DNA from 4 places in the Caldalkalibacillus horti genome. Region 1 is predicted to be linked to each of the others. Evidence: riboswitches for the same ligand, from Rfam matches in the RefSeq annotation. Region 1 holds a riboswitch; each other region holds the start of a gene.

Region 1 (5,888 bases):
CTTTGCCCTTGGAAGTATTTTTGGACCACTAATGGGAGGAATAACACTTGAGTGGTTTGAAAAAGGAAGTATTTATTTGACCATCTGTGGTATGTTACTTTTTCTACTCATGGCTGGAGTTGTTTTTAGAGAACAAAAAGAAGCATCTAACCAGCGAGTAACAGAATAATACTTGATAGAAGGTAGTCTAATAGTTTAACAACAGACCATCTAAACAATAGACAATATATCTACTAAAATTACAGGAGGGAAACATGCAGATTAAAGGTGTATTACACGGACTGAAACATAGCTACAACGACCCTCTACACTATAGTGTGAAATTTCAAGAAGAGGAACTACCCTTAAATGAATGGCTTGGGTATACGCTGTCCGTTCAATATGAAGGGAAAATAGAGTGCATTCATTGTGGTAGGAAATCCAATAAATCTTTCAATGGGGGGTATTGCTACCCATGCTTTAAGAAGCTACCTGAGAATGATTTATGTATTGTAAAGCCTCATGAATGTCATTTTGACCAGGGAACCTGCCGTGACCCTGAGTGGGGAGAAGCTCATTGTATGATCCCTCACTATGTCTATTTAGCTATTAGTAGTGATATTAAAGTAGGGCTGACCAGGAAAAACAATCAGCTTAAGCGTTGGGGTGATCAAGGGGCAGTGATGGCCGTGCCTATTGCCGAATTACCAACTCGTAAAATGGCTGGTGAGCTAGAGGTCGCTTTAAGTGAGCATGTTCGGGATAAAACGAATTGGAGAAAAATGCTACAGGGAGATGTCCCAGACTTAGATTTACTAGCCTTGCGTGCAGAAATTCTAGAGTATGTACCAGAGGAATTCCAGGGGTTTATCTTAAGAGAAGAGGAAATGGTCGAGTTTACATATCCACAGCTTGAAGCGATAGATAAAATTAAATCCTATAATTTAGATAAGCAGCCTTTGTTTGAAGATCGTTTGATCGGAATAAAAGGACAGTACCTGATTTTTCAGCACGGTGTAATTAACATGAGAAAGTATGCAGGCTATCATATCTCTATAGAAGTTTTCCGAGATGCTCAGTCAGCTTAAGCAATAATAGACCCCTTCTTAACTATACTAGTAGAGAAGGGGTTTCAATTATGAGGCAGAGAAGGAGTTTCAATTATAAGGTAAGGAGGTGGATTCATATGAAAAAAATCACGATGGGGTTCGTGTTAATCGTATTATTCTTAAGTGGTTGTTCGGAGGATTTCCCTGGGCAGGGAATGACATCTAAAGGATACATTGTCGATAAAGAAGAGCAGAGGATTTTAGTAATGACTGATATAACGGAAGATGAAATGAACTCAATGTCTGTAAATGATCTGCTGGTGGAAAGGAGACAGGCAGTGTGGATAGATGTTCCTAAAGATCTATCACCAGCAATAGAAAGTCTAAATATAGGAGACAAGGTCTCCGTATTACATGGTAATGTTGATGATTCATATCCTTTGCAGACAACAGCTATTGAAATTGAAATCGTAGAAAGGTGAATTAGGTTTCACTCTTGGTAGCAAGCCTCCATTGGAACTACAGTAAACTCGACATAAGAGTATTATTAATGACTACCCCCTTTTTAAAATTTAAAAAGGGGGTTTTAAATAATAAAAATTAGGTCTTAAGTAATATTCACTCCTCAATTGAAGCTAATAAACATGCTCCTTTGGTAAGCCGAAGCCTTAATTTCTCTATTTTCCTATTATTCAATAAGTATCTGTTCATTGCGTATCCTCTATTATTCAAGGAGTTCCATCACTTTTTTCAGAGTAATATGCTATACTTTTAGTAGAAATAAAACGACGAAGATCAGACTAAGAAGAAGGGATGACATGGCCGTACAAAAGACACTCTTCCTTTTAGCCGTCACTCTTGTAGGGCTACTTTTTACACTACTAAAAGTTCCTGCAGGCTGGCTAATTGGAGCTTTACTAACGGGAATTTTTTATCGTTTATGGATTGGAAAGTTACAATTTTCGGACTCTGTGTTTAAGCTTGCCTTAGCTCTAGTTGGTGTCAATATTGGGTTTATGATGAACATGAGCTTTTTCTCTAACCTGCTGCATTTTTTTCTTCCTTTATTTGTTGCAATCGGCTTGTTATTAGCAGCTGGGATTGTATTTGGACATTTGCTACATAGGCTGACAGGCTTGGACTCTGTGACAAGCTTTTTTTGTTTTATCCCTGGGGGGGCGTCTGAAGCGGTAGCAATAAGTCAAGAATACGGGGCAAATGAGCCTATTGTAGCTGCGTTTCACTCGACAAGAATCTTTTTATATGTTCTTACCATTCCTATACTTGTAGGAATAACAAATCCACTTCCAAGTAAAACAGGACTTAACCTTAGTGATTACTCTATTACTTTTACTGAAGTACTAGTCATAGGAGTTATTATTATACTTGCTATCTACCTTTCTAAGCTGTACAAGCTTCCAGCCGGTACACTCCTTTATGCCATGCTATTTGGTTTTTTGTTGAATCAATTTGTCTTAGATATTGATAACCCACCATCCTTAATTGTAGCCATAGGGCAGCTTTTATTGGGCGGAATTATTGGCTTAAGATTTACTCGTGAAACGTTCAAAAAGCTGAAGCAGGTAGGAAAGTATGGGATTCTCCTGCTGTTCACTTTTTATGGATTTAGCTTTGCTGTTGCATATCTATTTACCGTTTCATCTCCCTTAGATTTTCTCATGAGCTTACTAAGCTCGGTGCCTGCGGGAGCGGCAGAAATGGCTTCAACTGCCTATTTTCTACAACTAGATGCGTCACTTGTGGCGAGCCTTCAATTAACGAGATTAATTACCATCTTTATTATGATGCCCGTGTTAGCCCATTTGCTTTTTAGAGCTAGAGCTCGTAAGCAGTAAATAATAAATGAAGATACAGCTTTTACAATTTTTAGATTAAATATTATAATATTCTTAAATTACCAAAGCTGTGCTCGTTTGCAGAAGGAGGATACGTATGAAGAAAGCTGTATCCTACCCGTATTATACAGCCTTAAGTCTATTTTTTGGATTTTTATTTGTTTTGATTACAGACTTTATTCTTACTAGAAATATGTCCAATATAGTGACTTTTCCTTTAATAATCATAGGGTATCTATTTTTGGGAGAGACGATGCAACAGGTGGTTTTAAAAAGGGTATCCAACAAAAAAGGTAAGCTATCCCTGAGTATGTGTATGATTTTTTCAATCGTCATGAGCTCTATTTTAGCTTTCTAAGTGAAAGGAAAAGGCTGGATAAGGCTCCTATTAGCCTTTTATAGTAATCTCAACCTAGCCTTTGTTCAATTTAATCTATATAATGAAGCATAGAGAGCTTAAAATATGCAATATGCTTGCTATAGACTGATATAGCAAGATACATATCCAAATAGGTCTCATTTTAGTAAATGGAATGAGGAAAAGGGAAGCTGGTGTAAGTCCAGCGCGGTCCCGCCACTGTAAACGCGAAAAGGCGACGAAAAAACCACTGTGAACCTCATGGGAAGGGAGTCAGCCTTGATGATGCGTAAGTCAGGAGACCTGCCTATTTGGCATAGGGTCTTAAGTATCCTTCGAGGAAAAGGAAGCTTAAGCTAGAAGCAGCAAGGCAGTCAACGAGACTGTTGCCTAAACAAACCATGGCTATATTCCTTATGTGCAGGATAAAGATAAGGGACAAGGTTACCGGTTAACATTAGGTCTGTGTGCTGTATTCATTAGCTGGAGCACCTTTTCATTGGAAAGGTGTTCTTTTACTATCAGACTTTTTTAATTCAGAGGTTGATAGTATAAGAAAAGCTTGTATAGAAGTCTTCTCGAAGAGGTTGTCTAGTCCATCATTAGAGGAAGCTTTTCTAATGAGCTCTATACCAATAAATGAATCAACCTAGAGGGAACCAGTAGGAGGAATGAAAACATGGAATCGTGGAAACTATGGAAAAAATGGGGCTTGCTTAGCCTAGTTCTTATCGTTTGTTTGACGTTAGGATTAGTAGCATGTGGTACAGATAACGCTGATCCAGCACCACAGGGTAATCAAGAGGAAATAGAGGGAGAAGAAGCTCCTAGCACAGAAGGTGAAGCTGAGGGGGAAGAGGCTGGCGACAATGAGCCTAGCTTTCCCATTACAATTACAGATGGTTTAGGAAATGAAATCACAATTGAGGAGCAGCCAGAAACGATTGCTTCTGTTTTTCCAAGTAATACAGAAATGGTTTATGCGTTAGGCTTGGGTGAAAAAGTGGTTGGAGTTTCCGTTTGGTGTAATTTCCCTGTTGAAACCCAAGATGTTGCTAAAATAGGGGATATGGAAATGAATGAGGAGGAAATCCTACTTCTTTCACCTGACCTATTATTGATTTCTCAATCTCAATATAATCAGCAGGTTGAAGCGGTTCAGCGTTTTGAAGAAGTTGGCATTCACGTTATAGCGGTACAGGATGCTTCCAGTTTTGCAGATGTATATGATACATTTCGTCTAATTGGGCAAGCCACTGGAGCTGTTACAGAAGCTGAGGATATCATTGCTGAGATGGAGGAGCGTTTAGCAGCTGTAAAAGAAAAAGCAGAGGCTGTTACGGAACCAAAACGAGTTTGGATTGAGGTATCTCCTTCGCCAGATATTTTTACAACAGGGAAAAACACATTTATGGATGAGATGTTGCAAGTCATCCAAGCGGTGAATATAGCTGGAGAACATGAAGGCTGGGTGAGCTTGACGGAGGAAGAGATTATTCAGCTTAATCCCGATGTGATTATAGCAACGTATGGTAGTTATATGGATGTTGAAGAAGAGGTTATGAATCGTTCAGGGTGGGGAGAGGTGCCCGCTGTGAAAAATGAACAAGTATTTGAGGTGGATGAGGATACAGTAACACGTTCAGGTCCACGTTTAATTGATGGGGTGGAGACACTTGCCAAGCATATTTACCCGGAAATCTTTGAATAGAATTATTTTACTTTATGTTTGCTGTGGAGGGCTTGTTCTTGTAACAAGCCTTCTTGGATTATTTTATAGTAGTGTCACCATCCCAATGAAGGACATCGTGCATATTCTTTTAGAAAAGAGTGTTGGACTTGGGTTGGGATTAGAGATAGAAAAACAGGTAGCCATGATTATCTGGGAAATTCGTCTTCCACGGGTTATTTTGGCAGGTATTGTAGGAGCTTCATTAGCTCTTGCAGGAGCGGCATTCCAGGGGCTATTACGTAATCCCTTAGCTGATCCATATACGATTGGTGTTTCATCAGGAGCAGCGTTAGGAGCAGTAGCTGTCATATTTTTTCAAATCACTTTGGTTGGTCTACAGGGCTTTACCCTTCCTTTATTTTCAATTGCGGGTGGTTTTTTTACGCTACTGTTGGTTTACAGCTTAACACGTCTTTCAGGGCGAGGGATGGCGGTACAGACTATCATTCTGGCGGGCATTATTATTAGCTCGTTTGTAGGAGCTTTTATCTCATTAATTATTGCTCTTAGTGGGACAGAACTACGCCAGATCATTTACTGGATTATGGGTAGTGTAGGGATGAGGGGATGGAGCTATGTTGGCTTGGTACTCCCTTTCTTTTTACTCGGGGCTATTGTTATCATTTGGCACTATCGTGAATTGAACACACTCGCATTAGGAGAGGAAGCAGCTCGTCATGTTGGGGTCAACGTGAATCGGAAAAAGATTTATATTTTAATTGGAGCCTCCCTTTTGACGGGAGGGGCTGTAGCTGTTTCAGGAATGATTGGATTTGTAGGGCTTGTTGTTCCCCATCTTGTACGACTGGTCATTGGTCCGAACCATAAGCATGTTTTACCTTTGTCTGTTCTTGTTGGTAGCTCTTTTCTTATTCTCGCAGATCTTCTTTCTAGGACAATTATTGCTCCTCAGG
Region 2 (5,888 bases), on a different contig from region 1:
ATTATTAACCTGGTCAGAACGCTTTATCCTGATTTATTTCAAGAAGGAAATGTTGTTATTGATGAAAATGGATTATTACAGATTGGTGATGTAAAAATTCAGCTTGAAGCGGACGAGAATGGAGAGTACAGTATAGATCCACTTTTAGAGTCAGGCGTTCTTTCTAACCAAGAGTGAATCATGATTAAGATATTACTATTGCATGCCTCCCTTTAGGGAGGATTTTTGTTCAGAAATCGTTCAGCAGAGCTTGTTACAATTTTCTATAAAAATAAGGAGGATATGGAATGTGCCGCTGGACGATAGCTTGCTTTTTAAAACTAGTGGGTTGGATTGTAGGGTTAACGGGTTCTGGTTCAGCTTTAACAGCCATTTTTCTGTTTAGACATGGAGGTGGGGCAGTCTATCATTATTTTGCAAATCAGCCTTCTATTTTCTATAGCTACGCTATTATCTTCTTAGTAGGTGGAATGATGACAGGTACTCTATTAATTTGTATAGGTGCTCTAGTACAAGGTCATTCTCAGACCAGTGCTCTCCTATATAGTTTAGATTCAGAATTTGATATTGAATCGAAGCTTGATTTTATTACTCATAGAGAGTCTTGAAGGAGAGGAGTAAGAATACTCATACAATGAAAGAATATTCATACAATGAAGGCATATTTACCTTTTCATATCCTTCCATGTAAAATCTATCGATAGAGTTCCTACATATTCTTGTTGAGTAGATGAATTCATATTTTTAGTTGCTAACTCTGGCTTGCGAAAGCAAACTAGCTCTTGATAGTAGCCGAACATACGACATATGTTTGGCCTTACTGTATGAATGCCACACCGATCATGATCTAAATCATAAAATATACACGTCCCATAAAAACGTTGCTGGTTCTCTAATTGTGAGCGTAACTTTAGTGGCATGGATTTAATCTTCTTTTTAATTCTTCTTAGCTCGCTTTCGGTGACCGGAACAGGTCCGCAGCACAATCCTTTACAACCCTTACAAGGTAATTCTTCCATAGTATCTTCTCCTAATCTGTTCATAATAAAAAAAGCCTCGCATGGAAGCGAGGCTTTAAATCACAAGAATTGGTATGATGTATTGTTTATGTTATGACTAGAAATGACTAGTAGCAATATATAGTAGTTAACAAGCAGTATCATACATTCTGTAACAAAAATGCATTTGGGGCAATCAGTTATTTCATTTGCCAACAGAAATTTTACTTACTTATTACATATTATAACATACTTTCGGACAGAGAATTAATAGCATCCTATAATAATTAAGATATTTATAGATATGCTGAATAGTAGCTTTATGGTGTTTCTTGGTCATCCTTCATATTAAGAGGAATCTATTAGATGGCTTCTTGTTTGCGTTTCCTCCTAAGCTCATATCTTTTCTTTGCCTGCTCGTGCTGCTTTATTTCCTCTTCTGTTTCAGGAATAACCTGTGGGACTGCTGTTGGCTTACCTTCTTCGTCCAAAGCAATCATGGTTAGATACGCTCTAGAAGTAACTCTCTTTTCACCTGTTAATAGATTCTCAGCTTCTACCTTAATATATATTTCCATAGAGGTGCGATGTGTCCAGGTCACATAGGCTTCTAAATTGATTGCCTCACCCGTTTTAATGGGTGCTAGGAAATCAAAGGAATCACTAGAAACGGTAACGACCGGCTTACGGCAATGCCTCATAGCGGCAATGCAGGCAATTTTATCGACATAGGCCATGACCTTTCCGCCAAATACGGTATGATGATGATTGGTGTCTGGAGGAAAAATAAGATCTGTTAAAAGAGTCCTAGATTCATGTACGGGCTTTGCTTTAAGAGTCATGTTCATCCTCCATTGTCTAACTAGGATTTCTGTTGAAGTAGCTGCTGTCGAACAGCTTGTGTTGCTACAACCATATTTTTCAAGGATGGAATGGTTTCATCTACTCCTCTAGTTTTTAGCCCACAATCAGGGTTGATCCAGAATTGTGAAGGGTTTAAGACGTCCAATGCTCGTTGAATCATTTTGGACATTTCATCTACTTCAGGAATACGGGGGCTGTGGATGTCATAGACTCCTAGACCAATTCCTTTGTCATAGATATTTTGTTCAAAGGCAGCGATAAGCTCTCCATGGCTTCGAGACGTTTCAATAGAGATAACATCGGCATCAAGCTCACTAATCACATGAATGAAATCATGGAATTCACAATAGCACATATGGGTATGAATTTGCGTGCTGTCTGCCACGGAGGAAGTGGTTAAGCGAAACGCTGTAACAGCCCAGCTCAGATACTCATTCCAATCTGCCTTCTTCAAAGGCAATCCTTCACGCAAGGCGGGTTCATCCACCTGGATCATGTTAATTCCTGCATCCTCAAGTGCTTTTACTTCCTGCTGCAAGGCAAGGGCAATTTGGTAGGCAACCTGCTTTCTTGAAATATCGTCGCGAATAAATGACCAATTCAGGATGGTGACAGGTCCCGTTAGCATTCCTTTAACTGGTTTCTGAGTTAGTGACTTAGCAAATACACTTTCTTTAACGGTCATAGGCTCAAGGAATTCAACATCAGCGTAGACAATGGGTGGTCTCACACAACGCGAACCATAGGACTGTACCCAGCCATATTTAGTAAAGACAAAGCCACCTAGCTTTTCACCAAAAAACTCAACCATATCTGTACGCTCAAACTCTCCGTGAACGAGTACGTCAAGCCCTATATCTTCTTGAATGTTAATCCATTCCTTTATTTTATCTTCGATATACTCTTCGTATTGCTTCTCGGACCACTCAAATTTTCTGAACTTCTGGCGTGCCTGGCGCACCTCAGCTGATTGAGGGAAGCTACCTATTGTTGTTGTTGGAAGAAGAGGAAGGTCCCAAGTTTTCTGTTGAATTTCTTTTCGTTCGTTGAACGAGCTATGTCTCCCGATATGATCCTCCTGTATGCTCTGAACGGCTTCATGCACCTTTGTACGAGCTCTAGTGGGGGAATGGAGTAATAGCTGCTGGGCTTCTTCATGCTCTGTAAATTCCTTTTTCGTTGCTTCTGCCCCTAGTGTGTGTCGTTTGCTCAGCAGGACGATTTCATCTAGTTTTTCATCAGCGAACGCTAGTGCACTTCTAATTTCATAGGCTAAATGAGATTCCTTTTGGGCGCTTACAGGAACATGTAGCAGGCTACAGGATGGCTGGAGCCAAATTCGATCTGCTTCTACAATCTGTAAAAGCTCTTCAATCAGCTCCCATTTCTTAGACAAAGTAGTGCGCCAAACATTTCTTCCATCAATGAGACCGACAGCCAGGACTTTGTCTTCTGGAAAGCCAGAGATGTGTAACTGCGTAAGGTTCTGTTCTACACCGTGTACAAAATCTAACCCTATTCCTTGTACAGGCAGGTTCAGCCAATCTGACTCAGGCACGATGGAATCAAAGTAGGTTTGTAGCATAATGTTAAGCTGTGGTGCGGCTGTATGAAGTCTTTCAAAGATGCTGAAAAGAAGCTCTTTTTCTGACTTTGTACAAGCAGTAACTAGAGCTGGCTCATCGATTTGAACCCATTCAACTCCTTCTTTCTGTAGCTCTTTTACAATTTGCTCATAGAGAGGGAGAAAGGATAGAATGGTTTGTGCTAGATCCTTTTTCTCATAGCCTTTAGATAATTTTACAAATGTATATGGACCAATAAGTACTGGCTTACTTTTAATGCCAAGCTTCTCTTTAGCTTCTTTATACGCTGTCAGTGGCTTGTTCTCGGTTAGGTGTGGGGTAACGTCGTCAAGCTCTGGAACGATGTAATGGTAGTTTGTATTAAACCACTTTGTCATTTCGCAGGCTACAGCGTTTTGCTCTCCCCTGGCCATAGCAAAGTAAGTGGATAGAGGAACACGTCCACCCGAATAAGAAAAGCGCTTAGGGACAAGACCGAACATAACGGCCATATCTAGCATATGATCATAGAACGTAAAGTCGTTTACTGGAATGATGTCAATCCCTTTTTCCTTTTGCTTTTGAAGATGGTGTAATCGAAGCTGTGTTGTTTGCTCATAAAATTCTTCTTCTGTTAGCTTTCCAGCCCAAAATGTCTCTAATGTTTTTTTCCACTCGCGATTCTCTCCAATACGCGGATATCCAAGGTTACTGCATTTCATCGCTTCATCTCCATTCCATTATTAACTAAAAAGGCACAAAAAAGGCATCTCCAACGTTCATAAAGATAGTTAGAGACACCAAAGAATAAGGGTATAGATTACCCATGCTTATTAATCGAGTCCTAACACCTCCCTATCTCCCGTAGGTTAAAAACAGTGCTGTCGAAACAGGCAGGTCTCCTGACTTAAGATTCAACATTAGCTCACGCCTTCCCAATCATAGGTGATCAGTGGCTTACCTTGAGCTAACTCATCCTTCACAGTGGCGGGACCGTACCGGAATTGCACCGGGCTTCCCTTTTAATCCTTGATTCAATCAAGGAACCTGTTTCCACTTATTCAAATGTTCTTCCTTCACCAAAACGCCATGACAAAGCGTTCATAGTTAAGAGGAGGGTATCACTTCTACTAAGTTATGTCAAGATTATGAATTAGTTAAACATTTTAAGGATTTATTACGTCTATAATAGAGTACAAGAAACTTGAGATGGGGTGGATTAGAGTGACGAAGAAAATAACAACAAAAATGAAGGTAGAGTCAAAGCCATTATATTATCTATTACTTCTAGGTCTAACAATAGTTCTTTTAGCTGGATGTGGAACGGATGGCATGTCGACAGGCGAGGGGGGCTCTTTAGATGATACACCTTACTTTGAGGGAATGATTTATTCAATTGCCGAGGGCGGAAATTCTATCTTAGTTATTCAAGGTATCGAACATGCAGATATTCCTCAATCCGAATGGCAGGGAAAAGAAGCGATTAGTTTTTCTTTTGATGAAGCTGTTACATTTTACGACAAGGAGGGGAATGAGATAACCAAGGATAGACTTATTAAAGGGCAGATGGTTAGAGTTTATCATACGGGTACCTTGGCTGAGTCGTATCCGATGCAAGGCAGGGCCATTGCTGTTCAGATTGTAGACTAAGGAAAAAGTGTACTTTAAAATGTAAGATATGTTGTAATAATATGTTGTGATTTTAGGATGAAATCACAACCACTTAGATTGAACAATAAACAACAAGAAAAGCCCGTACTCCACAAGTTGGAGTAACGGGCTTTAAATATGCTCGAAGTAATATCTAGTTCATGTAACATAGCTAGCATAATAATCTAACTCAAGTATTAATGTAGGGTGCGAAATACTCCTACTACTTTTCCAAGAATGGATACGTCTCGAAGAATGATAGGTTCAAGAGATGAATTTTCAGGCTGTAGTCTGAAGTAATCCTTTTCTTTAAAGAAGCGTTTAATTGTAGCTTCTCCTTCATCCGTCATGGCTACGACAATATCTCCGTTATTCGCTACGTTCTGCTGCTTCACAATGACATAATCTCTATCATAGATACCTGCTTCAATCATACTGTCACCTTGTACGGAAAGCATGTAGATGTGCTCGGAATCATGTGCAAAGCGCTCTGGAAGAGGGAAATATTCATCCACGTTCTCAATAGCGGTGATAGGTTGTCCAGCTGTAACTTTACCTATAACAGGGACGCGAACAAACGGTGTGCTTTGAATTTCCTCGCTACGGATAAACTCATCATCAAGGATTTCAATGGCTCTTGGCTTAGTTGGATCTCGGCGTATTAAGCCTTTCTTCTCTAAACGTGCTAAATGCCCGTGTACAGTGGAGCTAGAAGCTAGTCCTACGGCTTCACCAATTTCTCTTACTGAAGGTGGATATCCTTTGTCTTTTACTTCGCTTTTAATAAATTCTAGGATGGCACGTTGTCGGT
Region 3 (5,888 bases), on a different contig from region 1:
TCCGAATTTTTTACATAAACATTAGGCACTTCGCCTGGCAGCACAATGAAGTCAATTGGTAAGGAGGTTGAAACCACTGCTTCGTCAGAGGAAAACGGAATGACGATGCGGACATCTGCTTGAATTTTTAAATAGACGGTAATGGAAACGACGTTAATCCCTGCCTCCTCCATCTCAATAGAAATATCTGCTTTAGCTGCTCCCATGGGTACAAGTGTAATGGGCACAAGTGGACCAAGCTGGGCCAAAATATTACTGTTTAACGCTTGCCCTAGTGGAATTCGAATTGGACTGTTTGAAAGCTCTCTAAGCTCCTCGTTCGCTCGATCAATAACCGTTGAAACGATTTCTGCCTGTTTGGCTTGATCAAATGTAATCAGTATGATTTTACCATCCTCATCCTTTTCAAAGATAACGACTTCATTAGATCCGATATCCTGACTAAGCTTATGGCTTATTGCATCACTTATCGTTAGGGTAGCAATTTGCTTAACATGTGTTGCCGCTATGTTTTTTAAAGCGGGCTCTAAATTTCGTTCAACAAAAAGAAAGCCTTGAATGGAAATGATTAGTATAATCACTAGTACGATAAGGAATATATGCCTCTTCTTTAAAAAGGAACGCTGGGTTGCTGGTCTAAACCCCTTCGACATCGAACATCCCCTCCTACATTAATACGTATGCAGCAGGGCTCGTCTACATGGTATAAGCCTGACAAACTTTTTTGTTTACAGGAATAAGTAGACCAACCAGACCGATTAACGGCACAAACAAAAAACAAAATAGATAAGAGGTCGCTTCTATAAGTAACCCCGCGGCAAAAGACCCAACCGATTGACCAGCTCCAAGGGCTAAGAAAGCCAAACTCACTCCCATTGCAGGCGAGGAAGGAAATAAGCGTGTGCCCCATACAATAAACAAGCCTGTCAAAAAAATAAATGAAACTCCAAACAACAGACCAGATACATAAACAGTTACCATTGTAGGTATTGTAATTGAGCTAATAGAAAACAGCATGATCCCAAGAATAAGACGATACGCATAAGCCAGCCCAATTTTATGAATGACGCGACCAGCCATAGCACCACCTATTCCAGCGATCCCCATTATAATCCAAAAGATGACACTATCATTGGCACTCATCTCGTACATTACATTTATATAGCTTCTTGAAAATGTCCAATATACGGAAGAAACACCTCCTGCCAGTAAAGAAGCCAGCAGTAAATTTTTTGCTTTCACAAGTGAGCCTACTATTGGTTGTTTAGCTTCCCCTTCATGAAGCTTTAGCTTATAGCTTGGAATACTTTTAGAGCTCCAAATGAGAACGAAAAGTGCGATTACAGCAAAAAATAGGTAGGCTAGACGCCAGTATTCCGATAAAGCTAGCGCAATCGGCCCCGTCAGAATGAGACCAAAGCTCGTTCCACTATTTATCCACGTATTAGCTTTATCCTTTTCGTTATCCTTTAAAGAGATGGAAGCTACCTGACTAAGAGCAGGGGATGCCCAACCACTCCCTACTCCCCCTATAAAGCTACACAAAACCATTGTATAGACATCTTGAGCAAGAGCTATTCCTATTAATCCTAGAAGGGCACTTAAACCAGAGCATTGTACGACCTTTTTCGTCCCCCATCGTTGGATGAGGAAAGAAGATGTTAGCAAAGCAAACGTGTATGCAATATATGCTGTTGATCCAATCATTCCTGCTTCACCTGCTGTTAAACGAAGTGATTCTGCTATATCAGGTAAAAATAATCCGAAGCTGAGCCGGGCCAATGCATATGTTACAGCAATCATGGCTACACCAAGGAATACCAGTTTCCACATCCGTTTTTCCTCCAATTCTTTAGTACGTGTACTTTTGAATGAGAACTATTGTCTGATCCCTTTTCTATTATCATTAACTTTAGATAGAACGATCATTATATTTTGTTTTAAAAAAAGTAAGCATAATGCTTACGAAATTCCTTTAACTAAATGACGGAGCTGCTCACTAACCTGTTCAGCATCTAGGACTTCCGCTAAAGCTGTAGCTCCTTCGAATAATAAAGCGAGTTGAATCGCTTGTTTCTGCTGAAAACCAAGCTCTTCAAAATAAGATATTAAGGCTTGCTTATGTTGATTTACATATTCCACAATCTCATACTCTTCGCTCGAAGCAAATTCCTCTTTAGCGCGTAAAAACATACATCCTTTCGAGCTATGCTGCCGAATCCATGCTAGATGTCCCTCTGCTAATTCAGCCGCACTTGCTGAGGAATAATTTTGGATAGAGGACTGTAATAACTTGAAATATCTCTCCCCTCTCCTTTTTAATACAGCTAAAACCAACTCTTCCTTGGACGCAAAGTGGTTATACAGTGTCATAAGAGCTACATTGGCTTCATTTACAACCCTTTTCAGTCCTATCGCATGAAAGCCATATTCATAAAATAGCCTTTCCGAATGTTGCAATAAATCTTCCTTTTTTTTACTCATACTATTTCCACCTTTGTATAGAACGATCACTCTATTAATATCATAGTAGTTATGAAGTGACAACCGATAACCTTGTTATATCCTATTCTCTTATTCTATTTAATTTATCAGCAATCTCCTCTAAAAGCTCAATCTCCCTACGTTGGTTTTTAACCATCGTATACTGATTACTCAATATAAACACTCCTAAAAATCCGATTAAGATTAAAAGTAAGCCCATCTCTTTCTCTCCCCTCTAGTAGAACACTTACGTTTACGCTAATAAGAGGTATGATCCTCTTCATTCAATTATCCTATTTTAATTTATTATAAACAACCCTTCATTCTACACAATTAACAAATACAGGGATTTAAAGAATGAAATAAAAAACTCTTTTTTTCAAAAGAAAATTTTTTTATCTTGGTGAGTCCTTGTCTCATGTGCATTGGAGTAAGATTTAGCTTTTGGGGGTAAAAAAATCATGTTGCCAAACAGAGATGTTGAGTTTATAATTCTAGTTACGAAATCAATATTTAGTGTTGTTCTCAATTGAGAATTCAATATTTAGTATATTTTTGCTATAAAGGTGTCGATTCATCGACTTAAAAAGGGAATTTGGTTCAAAGCCAAAACTGTACCCGCAACTGTACATGCTGATGAAATAAGCACATCCACTGTGACTCTCACGGGAAGGGCTTAAAGTAAGGAGAAGCATAAGTCAGGAGACCTGCCTTTATAGTTACAGACTGTCTTCTTCGGGAGCTGAGAAGATAGAATGAAAAAGGACTAATTGACGTGTGGTCTGCCTTCATTCTATGTGCTCATCTTCTGAGATGAGCTTTTTATTTTACTATCAAAATTTATAAGTTTAAAGGTAGATAGTATAAGAAAATCTAAGGCTTTCGCCATGACTTGGCGCTAAGCCAAGTTTTTCTAATGTGCATAGGAGGAGAAATCATGCTACAAACAAAAGTAAGATACACAGATATTACGACAGATTTTACTAGTCTTGAACAGTATATGGAGGAACAGGCCAAGCCGTATTCACTACCATTGGATGAATACAAAGAGAAGGTTAAGCTTACCTACGAATATATGGAGGAACCTACATTAGATAAGGTCACTAGTTTACTAGTCCTTTCTGCACTTGAACGCATTACAGCTTCCGAGCCTGATTGGACATACTTTGCAGCGAGCATTTATTTAGATAAGCTCTATCATTCTGCTAGTACGACTCGTGGCATTGAGGCTGACAAAAAGTACGGCTCTTTGTATCTGTTAATTAAGGAGCTAACAGACCTAGGTATTTACAACGATCAGATTCTAACAAGCTATACTAAGGAAGAAATAGGAATACTAGAGCAGGAAATTACCCCTGATCACGATCATAAATTTACATACATTGGCTTGTTGACCCTGGCAGATCGTTATCTAGCGAAGGGTTATCAAAAAGAGGTGTACGAGTTACCTCAGGAACGTTTCATGATTATTGCCATGACCCTTATGTTAAAAGAAAAGAAAGAGAAGCGCCTTGAGTTGGTTAAAGAAGCGTATTGGGCATTAAGTAATCTTTACATGACAGTGGCTACACCGACCCTAGCTAACGCCGGTAAAAGCTACGGTCAGCTCTCTAGCTGCTTTATTGATACAGTAGATGATAGTTTAAGAGGGATCTATGATTCCAATACAGATATCGCTAACCTGTCCAAGGGTGGCGGGGGAATCGGAGTCTACTTAGGAAAGATTAGAGCTAGAGGTAGTGATATCAAAGGCTTTAAAGGGATATCCTCTGGTGTTATTCCTTGGATGAAGCAGCTCAACAATACGGCTGTCAGTGTTGATCAATTAGGTCAAAGACAGGGTGCTATTGCTGTCTATTTAGATGTGTGGCATAAAGATATCTTCCCGTTCCTAGACGCGCGCCTTAACAATGGGGATGAGCGTTTCCGTACCCATGATTTATTTACAGGTGTCTCTATACCGGATGTGTTTATGGAAGCTGTAGAAAACAGAGAGGATTGGTATCTCTTTGACCCACACGAAATTCGTAAGGTGATGGGCTATTCTCTAGAGGATTTTTACGATGAAAAACAAGGCAGTGGCTCGTTTAGGGAGAAATACCAGGAGTGTGTAGCACACCCTACTCTTTCTAAAACAACGGTACCCGCTATTGATATCTTTAAATCGGTCATGATCTCTCAATTAGAGACGGGAACACCTTACATGTTCTATCGTGATGCGGCAAATCGTGCTAACCCAAATAAGCACGCTGGAATGATTTATTGCAGTAACCTGTGTACGGAAATTATGCAGAACATGAGCCAAACGACTGTCATTGAAGAGAAAACCGAGGATGGTAAGATTATTACAGTGAAGGAACCAGGAGATTTTGTGGTATGTAATCTTTCCTCCATTTCCTTAGCAAGTGCTGTTGGTGATGATGTGCTTGAGCGCCTGATCCCTATTCAGGTGCGTATGCTAGATAACGTTATTGATTTAAATAATATTCCGGTGCACCAAGCTCAGATTACGAATGAAAAGTATCGTGGAATTGGCCTAGGTACGTTTGGCTGGCACCATCTACTAGCGTTACAAGGGATTACTTGGGAAAGTGAACGCTCCCTTGAATATTGTGATGAAGTGTATGAGAAAATCTCATATTTAACGATAAAAGCAAGCATGACGTTAGCAAAGGAGAAATCTCCTTATCCGGCATTTGAAGGATCTGATTGGGAAACAGGAGCGTATTTTGAGCAAAGAGGCTATCATTCTCCTGACTGGCAGGTTCTTCAGCAGGATGTGAAGGAGCATGGTGTACGTAATGGTTATCTCATGGCTGTTGCACCAAACTCTTCTACCTCTATTATTGCAGGCTCTACAGCTAGTATTGATCCGATCTTCCGCAAAGAATATTCGGAGGAAAAGAAGGATTATAAGATTCCTGTAACAGCACCTGATTTAAATGCGAAGACGAACTGGTACTACAAAACAGCGTATGTGATTGATCAAAAATGGAGCATTCGTCAAAATGGAGTGCGTCAGCGCCATATTGATCAATCTGTTTCCTTCAATTTATATGTACAAAACAATATTAAAGCGAAGGATTTATTAGATCTGCATCTATTAGCTTGGAAATCTGAGCTGAAAACGACATATTACGTTCGTTCTACGTCCAGTGCAGTGATTGAGGAATGTGAAAGCTGCCATAGTTAATACCTTAACAAAGGGGATAAGACAAGCTTGAGCATGGTACATCCTCAAACAACCTAAAGAGACTCCAGTGTAAGCTTTTCTTTTGTTTCTATGTTCTTCATGATCTATGGCTTCCTCTAACGGACAAAAATGCACCTTAGAAGTGTTTTTTTGACCTTTAAAGATTCTAACGGACAAAATGGACCCTTAGCGTGTAAATCGAATCAAAATC
Region 4 (5,888 bases), on a different contig from region 1:
GCTCGAAGAAATAGTTGCCCACTCCTTCTATTAGTGCTTGCCAGCTGCGCAAAGTCAACAAATGAAATTCATCGCCTGGCCCCGCCAGCTTCAAATGATTCTGTTCGTTGATATTTAAATAAATATTGCCTTCCAAGTACGTTCCGCGATTCAAAATCGATTGCGGTGAAAGAACACTTAATTGTTCCGCCGTAACCTCAAGAGACTCATTCGCCTCATTCGCTCTAAACGAGCCAGCGTTTGTTAGCTTCCCTTTCTGACTCACGCGGTAATTGTATTCCTGATTGTTTACCATTTTAAAGCGATAGATAGTTAAACCATTACTACTTGTAGTTTCTATTGGCTTAATTTCTTCAAAGGCCACAAAATGTTTTGTTTTCCGACCGAGAAAAAGCGTCGCTTCCTCCGGCACCGTAAAAGTTATCTCACGTGCTAACGGAATCGCTCCAGAAACTGATTGTGCAGAGGCAGCTATGGTGACAGTGACACTGCTGCTTAATGTCGTAAAGCCTTCTGCGATGCGTCCTTCGCTTGGTTCAAAAGAATAGAAGTACGTATTGCCCGCTATAACCAATACGGGATATTGCCCGGCAGACGTCTTTTGGCCCAACGTTAAAGAGGTATCGTTTGGACTGTTCTGGCCGATCTTGACGGAATAATCCTCATCAACATTCCAGCCTGCATTACTCGCTTTAAGGTTGAGTTGACGGAGCTCAAAGGCCTGATTCGATTCATCCGTTACCGTTAAAACGCCGCCGCCAACACTGAGCCCCTCCGGATCAATACCTCTGTATCGATATTCGCCTACAGGCAAATAAGCCGTATAAATTTTATAAATGTCCTCTTCCCCTGCTCCAATATCTACCTGTTGTCCATCCGGCTTATATACCTCTAAAGTTACGGTTTTGGGTGCCACGGTAAATGTGACATTATGTTCAGGCTGAGTGTTTTCCTCGAATAAACCGGGTTTCTTCGCTTGTTCAAAAGCATGCTGAGCCTGGTCAAGAGCCAATACTTTGGCATTCACCTCTTCCTGCGTCGCGCTCAGGTCGGCAATTAGCTGCTGAGCCGACACAATGACGTCGACCAAAGCATCAAGTTCTTCCTGAATGACCCAGTAGTCCGTTGTGTTGACATCCGATCCGTCTATACTAACCTGTACCGAATTCTGATTTACTTCGGCCTCTTCGATAGCCCTCTCCAAATGTCCCGTGTTCACTTCACTAACGTCATCTTCTTCAGTGGTATCCAGTGCTACGATTAAAGATGTTAAAGCGGCATCCACCAGCTCTTGACTACTTTCCATGTTCGTGAGAACTTGATACGCGTTGTCATATGCTAATTGAACTGCTGAATCGGCAAGAATCTCCCATTTATCAGGAGCACTGTTGATCTCTGCTACTTTTGCCGTTAACGCATCCTTATTGGCAGGGTTAATAAGAACCTCTGAACCATCATAGGTACTGCCTAAGTCTGCCCCAAGCCCATACACCGTGAATTGCCAGCGAATCACATCGCCTGTTTCAACCCGCAGTTCAGCAGCCCCTACATTCGGGAAGCGATCGTTTACTGCATACATCCACCCTGAATCGGAAGTGTAATCAAATTCCTCTAGCCAACTAGCATCCGCTCTGTCGCCTATCCGATCTTCTCCCCCAATTGCATCCAAAATATAGGAAGGAATCTGAAGGGCACCAGGATCGTGGTCGTAAACACTTGCCAGATAGAAGCCGTTCTCAAAACTGCCTCTATAATGGGACCGATCTTCTCCTAACAGTCCTATAATAACCTCTGCTGCATTATCTCCTACTTCAAAGGGCACACGAACCGGCTCTATGATGTAGCCCTGTCCCAAAGTAAACTTTTCAACCGATACTGTCACATAGTTTTCCCCAGAACTAAGCTCCGTTACGTCTTCTGCGGCCATTGCCAATGTCGGACTAACTAATGAAAAAAGCATCAATATAGACAACCACAAAGCCAAAAACCGATTTCCCCTGTTATTCAAAAAGCTCACACCTCTCCCAAATTCGATTGGTTCACCCCATACAAAAACACCTTTTACTGGAAATCAGAAAAGGTGTTTGACATCTGGACATGCCATGCCCAAATAAAGACACAGCTAAACATCTCTCCTTCCATCCTCGTGGAATTATAGACTAAATAAATGGCATGTCTCCTGGCTTCGCTTCATCGCAAGACTAACCTACCTTCCCGTATCCAAACGATACAGTGGCGTATCTCGTTAGCCTGCTCTGCGTTACAGTGGCGGGACCGCGTCAGATTTACACTGATCTTCCAAGCTGTTGTTTAATAACAGCACCATTTACTGAGTATATGAAATTGACAGTCAATCATACAAAGGTGTGAGGTATCTATGTAAGTTAAAACACTATGAAATGACTGGTATTAATATGATAACTTCATCTTATGCTTAACCACATGGAACGTCAAGCTTTATAAGTCTTTGATCGATTCAAAACAATTAAATGGATGAGACAGTCAACTTGAAAAATCCTTCAACTGGATTCCATTTGGAATGATACTGTCCGTTTTTTTCAACAATCGTATTCCCAAATCATCTATTTTTCGAAAAAGCTCTCCTTTCCAATGGCGGGAAGACTTCCCATCTCTTTTTGATATACTTTTATAAAATGCTCGTAATGACTTCGGAAAGATTGATAATCCTTTGCTGCACGGTAAGCTTTCATTAAAAACACGTTTGCTTCCTCGTCCAATTCATTACGCGAAACGATCTTTCTAGCAATTAATATGGATTGGGTTACTTGATTATTTGTAAGAAGCCAGCGAACTAGCCTTATAGCAAAATCGTGATAGCGTATCGCGAGTCCTTCTTGTTCTGGAACGGACCACGTATAAAATTTGTTTTCATACAAGTCGCCAGTAAAGCTTTTTTCCCATTCGAGCGCTTCTTTAACCGTAAATTCATTCCATTCTTTCACACGGTAAACATAGGATTCGAATGAAATAAAGTCCGCATCTATATGAGTCATTTCTAACATAAACTGTTCGTCGAAAGTACGGACTATTGATTTTAAACCATGTGATTGCAATGCCTTACGCAACTGGTAAACTGCCGTATTAAGGTATCCCACCGCATTCTCTAATGGCATTTCTGGAAAAACTTCGTCAATAACTCTATCCCTTGAAACCGCTCGACCTCGCCCAAGAAGTAAAAATGCAAATAATTCTTGACTCTTTTTTGAAATGAACTTCACTTTGCCCGCATCCACACTACTAACCTCTAAACCGCCTAATGCTTTCACTACTAATCGGTTGACATCCATCTCTTTAGGCGGCTTATTATTTTTCTCTCTTGCCCTTTCAATGGTTTGTATCAATCTTTTTTGCGATACTGGCTTAACCATATAATCAAGCGGATACGTATCAAAAGCATCAACCGCATATTCTCGATGAGAAGTCACAAATACAATTTCCATATTTTTTTGACCAGCGCGCAATTGTCGAGCAAGCTCTAATCCACTTTCGTCTGCAATCATAATATCAACAAATGCTATATCGACCACTGTATTTTGCGTGAATAGAAGGGCGTCTTTTACACTTTGAAATCCACCGATTATTTCTATATTTTCTATTCTTCTTAACATTCTTTGCATAATTGCGAGCATCGCTTGTTCATCGTCGATGATGATCACCTTCAACTTTTTCACCTTCTCTCAACGAAAGATAGACGGCACTGCCTTTCCCTAATACGCTGTCAATCCATAAATCTCCGCCACTCATCTTCGCAAATTGGCAACTGACTTGTAGACCTAATCCTGTCCCGCGTTCCCCCTCGGTTCCGATCGTAGAGATGACTTGTCTTTCGGTAAATAATTGTCCTAATAACTTTTTAGACATGCCAATACCTTGATCGCGTATGGTAATCACGATTTTTCCTTCATGATACTTTTCGGCTACAACCTCAACCATTGCCCCCCGGTTAGAAAATTTAATCGCATTGGAAAGTATATTGCGAATTACCATGACAATCGCTTCTCGATCGACATATACAATTATAGCTTCGTCAACTTTAATTGCGATGTCAATATCTTTCGCCTTACTTTTAATAGATAGTATACGATAAGCTTCATAAATAAGATCGACTAAGGCCAACGATTCAGGGTTAAGCGACACGTCATTTTTTTGATTGCGAAACCATTCAAGCACATTGCCAACCGTCATATATGTCGAACGAATTTGTGTACTTAAAAAATCAAGCAGCTCAGCTGTTTCCGACGAGAACATTTGCTTTTCTTCTTCTAGCATTTCTATCAAATTCACCTGAAGAGCAATCGGTTCGCGGATGTCGTGGGAAACAAGGGTAAACAACTGATCTTTCATAAAATTAAGATGTGCAATTTCTTCTAATCGTTGTTGCTTTTCTGTTATATCAAATAATATCGAGACCGTTCCGAGTAATCGGAAGCCTTTGGAATAAAGTGGATACACTTTAACCATGAAATATTTCTCTTCACCATCCATTTCTTTCTTTACTTCTATCGACTTCTCTACCATACTGTTGCACGCATCCAACCACTCAGGCCAATCTTTTAGGAATTCAGACACGTCTTTTCCGATTATTGATTTGCTGTTTTTTTCTTCGAACAACGGCTGTATAAAGATATTGCAGTCAATGATCGTTCCTTTTTGATCGACAGTTAAAACTCCTTCTCGGATGGTATCAACGATAAAATCCCTTGCCATTGGCACGATGGTAAATATTTTATTTTTGTAGATAATCCATAGCATAATAATGCCCAATACACCACAATAAACAGAAATTGGGAGCAACCATTGCGATAAATCCGGAAAAACCAATTTAACCACTTCTATAACGGCTGATATTGATGCGAGTAAAATGACGATGATGCCTGGTTTACGCACCTCCGGCCTTGCCTTTCGTAAATACATAATAAAGAAATAAACGCAGGTCAGCAAAATAAAATAGCAGAATATATTAAATGCAATCGCTAGACTAGTCCTAGGCACATCTAGGTAGCCATTAACGAGTGCCGCTGTTTCGAATATGAGATGAGTTTTATCATTTGTCCATATAAGTACGGACCATCCGATGAAAAAAAGCAACAATAGGAACTGTTTATACCATTTTAACCACTTATCCCTAGCATATAAATCCAGTACACAAAGAACAACCAACGGGACGGTAATCGCAAGCGCTGTTTGTTCTATTTGTCGAAAAAAAAGCTTGCTTGCTAGATCATTGCTATATAATTCGAGAATGACACTCCAACCAAAGACAACTCGACAAACCATGACCCATGCAAAATAACGGACTCCGCGTTTTTGCAAGTGTAAGAATGAATAGATTAGCAACATGCACATCATCATTGCTGACACAATCATGGTTAAAAATATGACATTATCCATTGTTATTCCTTTCTATCATGTTGAAGTACTTCAGGTGAGTGATGTTGATATGCATTCTTGTCTCTATATTATACCCTTCGTGAAAAGCTTGTTGTTCTACTACTCGTTTTTTATTTATCATGATTTATCAAAAAATTGAACAACCCGTCTTGTATATTCTTCTCTATTTAATCTGTATCCCTGAACGTGATCGGCATTAGAAACCGTCCACAATTCCGAATGCTCCTTGTAGGCTTCGTGCAAACGCATACTGTTTTCATAGGGTATTGAATAATCCTGATCACCATGAATAAATAAAACGGGACGCGGATGTATTTTCTTTAAAGCTTTCCTTGGATTTACCTTCTTGGCACTTCCCACATGCATTCTTATAAAGGCAAGCGTGAGTGGTGTAAATGGGAAACTAGGCAGTTTCGTCCATACGTAAAACTTTTCAGCTAAATAGGTAGATAATTCGTCAAAAGGACTATCCGCAA

The links. A riboswitch is a leader RNA that binds a small molecule or an ion and turns the genes downstream of it on or off. The one in region 1 is predicted to bind cobalamin.
Region 2: another riboswitch for cobalamin. It lies ahead of metE (5-methyltetrahydropteroyltriglutamate--homocysteine S-methyltransferase); the one in region 1 lies ahead of J2S11_RS01795 (ABC transporter substrate-binding protein).
Region 3: another riboswitch for cobalamin. It lies ahead of J2S11_RS20485 (ribonucleoside-diphosphate reductase subunit alpha); the one in region 1 lies ahead of J2S11_RS01795 (ABC transporter substrate-binding protein).
Region 4: another riboswitch for cobalamin. It lies ahead of J2S11_RS11660 (S-layer homology domain-containing protein); the one in region 1 lies ahead of J2S11_RS01795 (ABC transporter substrate-binding protein).

What each region holds. Positions count from the first base shown of each region.
Region 1 is NZ_JAUSTY010000001.1:387,048-392,935, reverse strand. Features, by position in the region: gene J2S11_RS01820 (MFS transporter) at 1-169, shown strand, start outside; gene J2S11_RS01815 (DUF2797 domain-containing protein) at 255-1,067, shown strand; gene J2S11_RS01810 (DUF3221 domain-containing protein) at 1,166-1,510, shown strand; gene J2S11_RS01805 (AbrB family transcriptional regulator) at 1,847-2,884, shown strand; gene J2S11_RS01800 (hypothetical protein) at 2,982-3,242, shown strand; cobalamin riboswitch at 3,379-3,567, shown strand; gene J2S11_RS01795 (ABC transporter substrate-binding protein) at 3,922-4,953, shown strand; gene J2S11_RS01790 (FecCD family ABC transporter permease) at 4,919-5,888, shown strand, end outside.
Region 2 is NZ_JAUSTY010000021.1:4,303-10,190, forward strand. Features, by position in the region: gene J2S11_RS18590 (stalk domain-containing protein) at 1-177, shown strand, start outside; gene J2S11_RS18595 (hypothetical protein) at 288-608, shown strand; gene J2S11_RS18600 (YkgJ family cysteine cluster protein) at 666-1,019, opposite strand; gene J2S11_RS18605 (acyl-CoA thioesterase) at 1,361-1,840, opposite strand; gene metE (5-methyltetrahydropteroyltriglutamate--homocysteine S-methyltransferase) at 1,861-4,149, opposite strand; cobalamin riboswitch at 4,303-4,493, opposite strand; gene J2S11_RS18615 (DUF3221 domain-containing protein) at 4,652-5,077, shown strand; gene lexA (transcriptional repressor LexA) at 5,275-5,888, opposite strand, start outside.
Region 3 is NZ_JAUSTY010000026.1:173-6,060, reverse strand. Features, by position in the region: gene yunB (sporulation protein YunB) at 1-653, opposite strand, end outside; gene J2S11_RS20500 (MFS transporter) at 697-1,833, opposite strand; gene J2S11_RS20495 (TetR/AcrR family transcriptional regulator) at 1,963-2,484, opposite strand; gene J2S11_RS20490 (hypothetical protein) at 2,567-2,704, opposite strand; cobalamin riboswitch at 3,032-3,213, shown strand; gene J2S11_RS20485 (ribonucleoside-diphosphate reductase subunit alpha) at 3,422-5,677, shown strand.
Region 4 is NZ_JAUSTY010000009.1:7,501-13,388, reverse strand. Features, by position in the region: gene J2S11_RS11660 (S-layer homology domain-containing protein) at 1-1,984, opposite strand, end outside; cobalamin riboswitch at 2,153-2,342, opposite strand; gene J2S11_RS11655 (response regulator) at 2,583-3,677, opposite strand; gene J2S11_RS11650 (sensor histidine kinase) at 3,658-5,412, opposite strand; gene J2S11_RS11645 (alpha/beta hydrolase) at 5,530-5,888, opposite strand, start outside.